One region of the Rhizobium sp. CB3090 genome, then DNA from elsewhere that is predicted to be linked to it. Evidence: riboswitches for the same ligand, from Rfam matches in the RefSeq annotation. Region 1 holds a riboswitch; the other holds the start of a gene.
What was found. A riboswitch is a leader RNA that binds a small molecule or an ion and turns the genes downstream of it on or off. The one in region 1 is predicted to bind cobalamin.
Positions count from the first base shown of each region.

Region 1 (3,408 bases):
CATAGTCGACGATGACGATGACTTCGGGGTTCTTCTCAATCACCGGCTCCCAGGAAACTTCCGTCCAGCTCTTTTCGACATCGTCCATGACATTGGTGCCGCCGGCCGCTTCGATCATTGCCGTCGGGATGCCGTAACGGCCCGATGTGAAGGGCTTTTCCTCGCCGGAATCATAGACGAAGACGCGGGTCGGCTTGTCGACATGACCGATTTTCGACTGGATATCGCTAAGCTGTTTGCGATAGCCGGCAACCAAGGCCTCGGCCCTATCTTCGACACGGAAAATCTTGCCGAGATTCAGCAGGTCCACGAACATGTCGTCCATGGTCGGCTTGTTTTTCTGCATGACGAAAATGCAGGATTCGGTAAGCTCATAGACCTTGATGCCAAAGGGCGCCAAGGTCTCTGGCGTCACTTCGCCGCCCACTTTCATGCCGTAGTTCCAGCCGGCGAAATAAAAGTCGGCATTGGCGCCGAGCAACACCTCCTTGGTCGGATATTTCGGCGAAAGTTCCGGCATTTCCTGGACGCCGTCCCTGAGCTTCTCGTCCAGCGTCTTCCAGCCGGAAACGCCGGTATAGCCGACCATCCGATCCCTTAGCTTCAGCGCCAGCATCATTTCGGTGAGATTGACGTCATTGGAAACGGCGCGCACCGGCGCCTCATCGAAGGTGACATCGCGATTGCAGCTATGCACCGTGACGGGTTCGGCCAAGGTGCCGCCGGCGAAGAGCATGCCGAGCAGCAAGGCAGTAGCGGGCAAGGACATACGGAAAAACATGAAGGGCTCCAAACTATCGAAGAGAAAAACTAAAACGATGGGATGTGTCGCCCGCGACCTGACGGCTTGCCTCGACACGGAATGCGGATGAGATGCGCTCGGCGGTCAGAACTTCGGTGGGCAAGCCGTGACCGCTCAGACGGCCGGAATCGAGCACCGCAACATGCGTCGCGAAATCGGCGGCGAGATTGATGTCGTGCAAGGTGGTGATGATCGTCACACCGAGGCCTTTCAACAGCGCCAGTATTTCGAGCTGATGGCGGATATCGAGATGATTGGTCGGCTCATCGAGGATGATCAGCTCCGGCTCCTGTGCCAGCGCGCGGGCAATCAATACCCGCTGTTTCTCGCCGCCTGAAAGCGATGCGAATTGCCGGAGCGCCAGATGCTTGAGATCCAGACGGAGAAGTGCCGCCGCAGTTGCCGCATGATCCTCATCGCTCCACCGCGCCATGCCTTTGCGATGGGGAATGCGGCCCATCATCACCACGTCACGGACGCTGAAGGGAAAATCGCCCGGCGTCTCCTGCAGGACGACGGCGATACGCCGCGCCGCCTCACGCGGGCCGATCGACCAGAGATCGGTACCGTCGAGACGCACCAGACCCTGTTGCGGACGGATACCACGATAGAGGCAGCGGAGCAGGGTCGACTTACCGGCCCCGTTCGGACCGATAATCGCCAGCCGATCCCCGGCTTTGACAGACAGGCTGATGTCTCGGATGATCGGCTTACCCTTATGCGGCCCCCAGGTGACGCCATCAGCTTCCAGTCGCAAGCATTTGTCCAACATGCCCCCGCTCCTATTGTAAAAGCGTTGCGTGGCGTTCGGACGAAACGATGGCCGCCGGGATACGCGCCAATGTCTTGCCGCCCAACATTTTTGGGCGCTCACCTTCCCGCGTCAGGCCATCGGGCCGATCGCGGTAAAGCTCGGCGAAGGAGACCAGCGCTCCGATGTCGGCCTCATCAGCGATATCGCCAAAGAGGTACGTCGCCTTTGCCGACGCCTGAAACGCGACGGTGCACGGCCGATCGCAGCCAGCCATGCAGACGCTGCCCTCCAGACTGAAATCGTCGGAAAGCGCTGCACCGGCCTGGATAATGGCTGCTTGCAGATGCTTCAGCAGATCGAGACCGGGGCGGCATGGCGTGCCGAAGTGGCGGCAACTCGTGCATACGGTGATCCGATGCGTCTGCTCTTTTGCTTTGTCCATGAAAAGCCTCCCGGAGATCTTACCGGAGGCAAAGTCAAGATAGGGCTTGCGGACACGAATGCGCCCTCGCCCAACCACTGAATTTCCATCGGAACACCCCGTCCGTTGCGGTTGACGTTATCGATGGCAGGTCTCCTGGCTCACGGGTCACAGCCCGTTCGCACCTTCCCGGCATGAAGCCAGTGGCATATCGCGAACGCGCTCTCCGCTTACAGTTGCGGGGGCAGCCACGGTTTTGGCCCCTGATGGGTAATCCGCACCGTGTTCCCTTTTCAGCCGCCCTCCGGATGTTTCCGGCGGCAGCACCATCGACATCGTTCATCTCACAGAAAATCGAAACGAGCAATGGCGATGTCATCGATGCCTGCATTTGTCCCTAAGTCCGATTGGCGTGTTGGGTAAGTCAAGTTGATATGTTATTACATTACATATTTCAATCAAAATCTCAGGCATGGTGATAGGTCGGAAGCTCGTATTCATCACAGCGATGGAGAACGGGGGCGTAATCTCGCCCCCGGAGGTAAACGAGACAAAACCTGATCACACGGCCTTACACTGCGGATAGAACCGCGCAGCCACCCCATCCGCAGCCGCATAGGCCTGCGTGACGATCTCGGGCACGAGATCGATATCCGGCAAGCTTCCGAGCCCGAGCGGACCGATGGCGAAAAGCCCCTCTGTCGTTTGTCCATCCACGGAAAGCGCGCCCGTCGCCTCCACAGCCAGGCCAAAACCGAGTTCGTCCGGTGTGGCGAGGCCCGCGTCGATCAGGCTCCGCATCAATGGCGTGTCGAGATCGGGCTCCTGACAGCGGCAATCGATCACTTCGTCGGCATAGATCTGCTCCACGCCTTGGTGACCAGCCGGCTTCAGCACCAATCCGGTCGGCGTACGCCCGAGGAATTGTCCATGGCGCGACAGCGTACTGCCCTCCGCCAGCTCCTGTTTGAGCCGGACATACAGTGCCTCCGGCAGACGATTACGGTGGCTGTCGTAAAGAGCGCGCAGATGGCGATTGAATTGCTGCTTCTGTCCCGCCGGCAGTGAACGCCAGAGCGAGCGTGCATGTTTGCGCAGGCCGTTCATGACGGATTGCCAGCTCTGCCCGCTCGCCTCAGCATTCTCGCAAGCCCGCCGGATAAAGCGCACGATCTCGCTGAGACTGGTGGGCATGGCTTCCGCGGGAAAGACCGGATCGGCATTGCTGCGCGTATGGCTCTGCGGCAGAAAGCCGTGCCTCGAAACGATGGTGATCTGACCGTCATAGCCGTTGTCACGCATTTGCAGCAGTCGGTCGACGACACGCAGACCGCTGCCGAGCAATACCGTATGCGGGCGCGACACCAGGCGGCGGGCGCGGACCGTCGTCGGCGTCGCCACGGGTTCACCGCTCTGCGGCTCATGATCGGC
Region 1 covers NZ_CP121662.1:1,836,191-1,839,598, forward strand. The annotation lists gene QA646_RS08885 (ABC transporter substrate-binding protein) at 1-736, opposite strand, end outside; gene QA646_RS08890 (ABC transporter ATP-binding protein) at 795-1,574, opposite strand; gene QA646_RS08895 (DUF1636 domain-containing protein) at 1,585-1,998, opposite strand; cobalamin riboswitch at 2,106-2,323, opposite strand; gene QA646_RS08900 (FAD/NAD(P)-binding protein) at 2,539-3,408, opposite strand, start outside.

Region 2 (3,408 bases), on a different replicon from region 1:
TAGGTGCGGAATACCGGCTCGTTCTCGGAAACGGGTAACTCCAGGGTCACAAATTGGCCCGGCAAATATCGGAACCAATTGTCTCGGTCGGAGCGGAACGTGAAGGTCATTACGTCCGCCGTCTCCTCCGTGGCGGCGATGCACTCCAACAGGTCGTGGCGGTCATTCCACGGCTGCAGTTCGTCGAAGTGGCGAAATGTGCTGACGGTCGTCATATCATGCCACCTGCAACAGAGGCTTCTTCACGCCGTCGAGTCGATCGATCATGAAGTTGGAATACCATTCAACGAACTGCATGACGCCATTTTCGTCTTCCGGCGAGTAGGGGCCGGGTTCGTAAGCGGGCGAGCGGATGCCGAAGGCATTTTCTTCAACAATCCGACGGTCCTGATCGTTCGTCTCGGTCCAGACATGCGTAAGCTCATCAAGGCGGTAGTCGACGCCTTCGACCGCATCCTTGTTGACGAGCCATTTGGTCGTGACCTGCGTCCGTTCCGGCCCGAGCGGCAAAACGCGGAAGGTGACCGCGTGGTCTGCGAGCACGTGGTTCCAGGTGGTAGGATAGTGGAAGAGCAGGAGCGTGCCGATACCGCTTTCCAGCATGTCGTTGGCGAGCGGACGCTGCACTGCACGGGCACCTGACATGGTATAGCTCTCGGCGTTTTGGATGAGCGGCATGCGTGCGGCACGGAATTGGCCGGTCGGCGAGATGCGGAATTCGCTCGGAAGTCCCGCTGCCTCGCACTTAGCCCAGTGCTCGGCGATGACCGGATCATCCTTGGCACCCTGCACGCCGGTAGCACTTGGCGCCTCCGGATAAGTGCGGCAAAGTTCCGGGTGATTGGCGGCGCAGTGATAGCACTCGCGATTGTTTTCCCAGACGAGCTTCCAATTGCCTTTCTCGATGATCGTGCTTTCGAAAGCGACCTTCGTTTCGCCGAGACGATGTCGTGCAAGGTAGGGCTCGACGGTATCTCGGAAGGGCGCGAAATCCGGTGCCTGGTCGGCAAGGCAGATGAAGATGTATCCGCCGACGGTCTGGCAATGGATCGGCTTCAGGCCATGTTGGCTCTTGTCGAAATCCTCGGCCATATGGCGGGCGAACAGCAGGCTGCCATCCAGCTCATAGGTCCACTGGTGATAGGGACAAACAAGTTTCGCCGACGAGCCCCTGTCTTGCGCACAGACGCGCGAGCCGCGATGGCGACAGGAATTGTGCAGCGCGTGGATTGTTCCATTCCGGTCGCGGGTGACAACGACGGAATAGTCGCCGACCTGCGCCGTGAAATAATTGCCGGCCTTGGGGATTTCGCAGTCGTGACCGATGAACAGCCAGTCGCGATACCAGATGGTCTCCAAGTCGAGCTTGTAATAGTCGGGATCGGTGTAAAAAGCCTGCTCGAGGCTGTAACCTTGGCGCCGGTTCTTGAGCTTGCGGAGCACGTCGCTGGCAGTATCCATTCTCTTGATCCCCAAAGGGACTGTTGGATGGCATCGTCGGCATCGATACCGCAAAGCGGTACCCCCGCCTGATCGCCCATCGCAATCAGTCGTTTCATTTTTCGTCTCGAACTGGCTTCCGGGCTTCAGAACTGTCCGTTCGGACTTCGACAGGCCTTCCGAGGCAAACAGCCAGTGGAACTTTGTCGATATTCGCTCTGCTACCGTTACGAGGGCGGCGGCGAAGGTCGCCGGCTTTCCAATTATCCGCATCACCGTTCGATGCCGCACCCGAGAACGGCTTGAACATAACGCATCGCTTAACGCGCCCAAGCGTGCATCGCGACATTTGTGTCGCAGATTGAATATGGCGCATAGATTTAAAAAGAGCGCCCGCTTGGTGCGGTTTTTAAGCGCAACTCGTCGGCTGCACGAAAGACGCTGATGCTACTTTCAGAATGGTTGGCAAGCTGGATCTCTTCGGAAAGGGCCGGTTATTTTTCCGATATTCAAACAGTCGGAATTTGGTCGCGTCTCGGCCAACGACGTTTCGCAGATGGTGCGCTTGCTCACCTATCCGCCTTATTTAAGGGTTCAAGCCAATATGGCTAACCAGGTGGCTACAGGCGAAACTACAATCCGCCTGCGCCCAGACTTGGTCGTTAGTGCGAATTGACCATGGCCGTCGCCAGCTGGCGAAAATTCACGACTCCAAGCGGTTGACCCGTTGGTGCGACGACATGAACCTCTCCGTCAGGGGAAGAGCATAACAAGCGCACCGCTTCTTCAACTGTGGTGCCTGCTGCGATCGTTGGCCTGCCAGTCGGGGCTGCCGATGGTAGTGGCATCATGATAGCCTCGACCTGAACGACGCGCCCTCTGTTGACCTCTTTTACGAAATTGGCGACGTATTCGTCGGCCGGCCGCAGGACGATATCCTGGCTGGTACCCTGCTGGATGACTTCGCCGTCGCGCAGGATCGCGATCTGATCGCCGAGACGAAGCGCCTCGTCGAGGTCATGGGTGATGAAGACGATGGTTTTCTTGATCTCCTTCTGCAGATCCAGAAGAACCGTCTGCATGTCCATGCGGATCAGCGGATCGAGAGCCGAATAGGCCTCGTCCATCAGAAGAACGGGGGCGTCGTTGGCAAGCGCTCGGGCGAGGCCGACGCGCTGCTGCATGCCGCCCGAAAGCTGGTTGGGATATTTTTTCTCAAATCCCTTGAGGCCGACGCGCTCCAGCCAATTCATGGCAATGACAACGCTCTTCGCCCGGTCCATGCCCTGCACTTCGAGGCCGTAAACGGTGTTGTCGAGCACATTGCGATGAGGAAGGAGCGCGAACTTCTGGAACACCATTGCTGTCTGATGCCTGCGGAATTGCCGAAGCTTATCCGCATTCATCTTCACGATGTCGACGCCGTCCACCAGCATTTCACCGGCCGTTGGGTCGATGAGGCGATTGATATGCCGGATCAAGGTGGACTTGCCCGAGCCGGAAAGCCCCATGATGACCTGGATGCATCCCGAAGGAATTTCGAGGTTGATGTCCTTCAGCCCCAGAACGTGGCCATGCTTCTCATTGAGATCCGCTTTGGTCAGGCCGTTCTGAACGGCCTCGATATGGGCTTTGGGATTGGGTCCAAAGATCTTGTAGAGATGGCGGACCTTGATGCCGCCGAAATGATGATCAGCCATGGACGGTCTCCCGGTGTTTCTGGATTCTCTTGCCATAGGCCTGGCTCACACGGTCGAAGATGATGGCAATGCCGACGATCGCGAGGCCATTGAAAATACCGAGCGTGAAATACTGGTTGGCAATGGCCTTCAGAACCGGCTGACCGAGTCCCTGAACGCCGATCATCGAGGCAATGACGACCATCGCCAAAGCCATCATGATCGTCTGGTTGATACCGGCCATGATGGTGGGGAGGGCGAGCGGCAATTGCACCTTGAAAAGCTTCTG
Region 2 covers NZ_CP121663.1:303,276-306,683, forward strand. The annotation lists gene QA646_RS20165 (hybrid-cluster NAD(P)-dependent oxidoreductase) at 1-215, opposite strand, end outside; gene QA646_RS20170 (aromatic ring-hydroxylating dioxygenase subunit alpha) at 217-1,461, opposite strand; cobalamin riboswitch at 1,553-1,750, opposite strand; gene QA646_RS20175 (glycine betaine/L-proline ABC transporter ATP-binding protein) at 2,103-3,140, opposite strand; gene QA646_RS20180 (proline/glycine betaine ABC transporter permease) at 3,133-3,408, opposite strand, start outside.
Region 2: linked by a shared signal. The riboswitch ahead of QA646_RS20170 (aromatic ring-hydroxylating dioxygenase subunit alpha) and the one ahead of QA646_RS08895 (DUF1636 domain-containing protein) in region 1 are both predicted to bind cobalamin.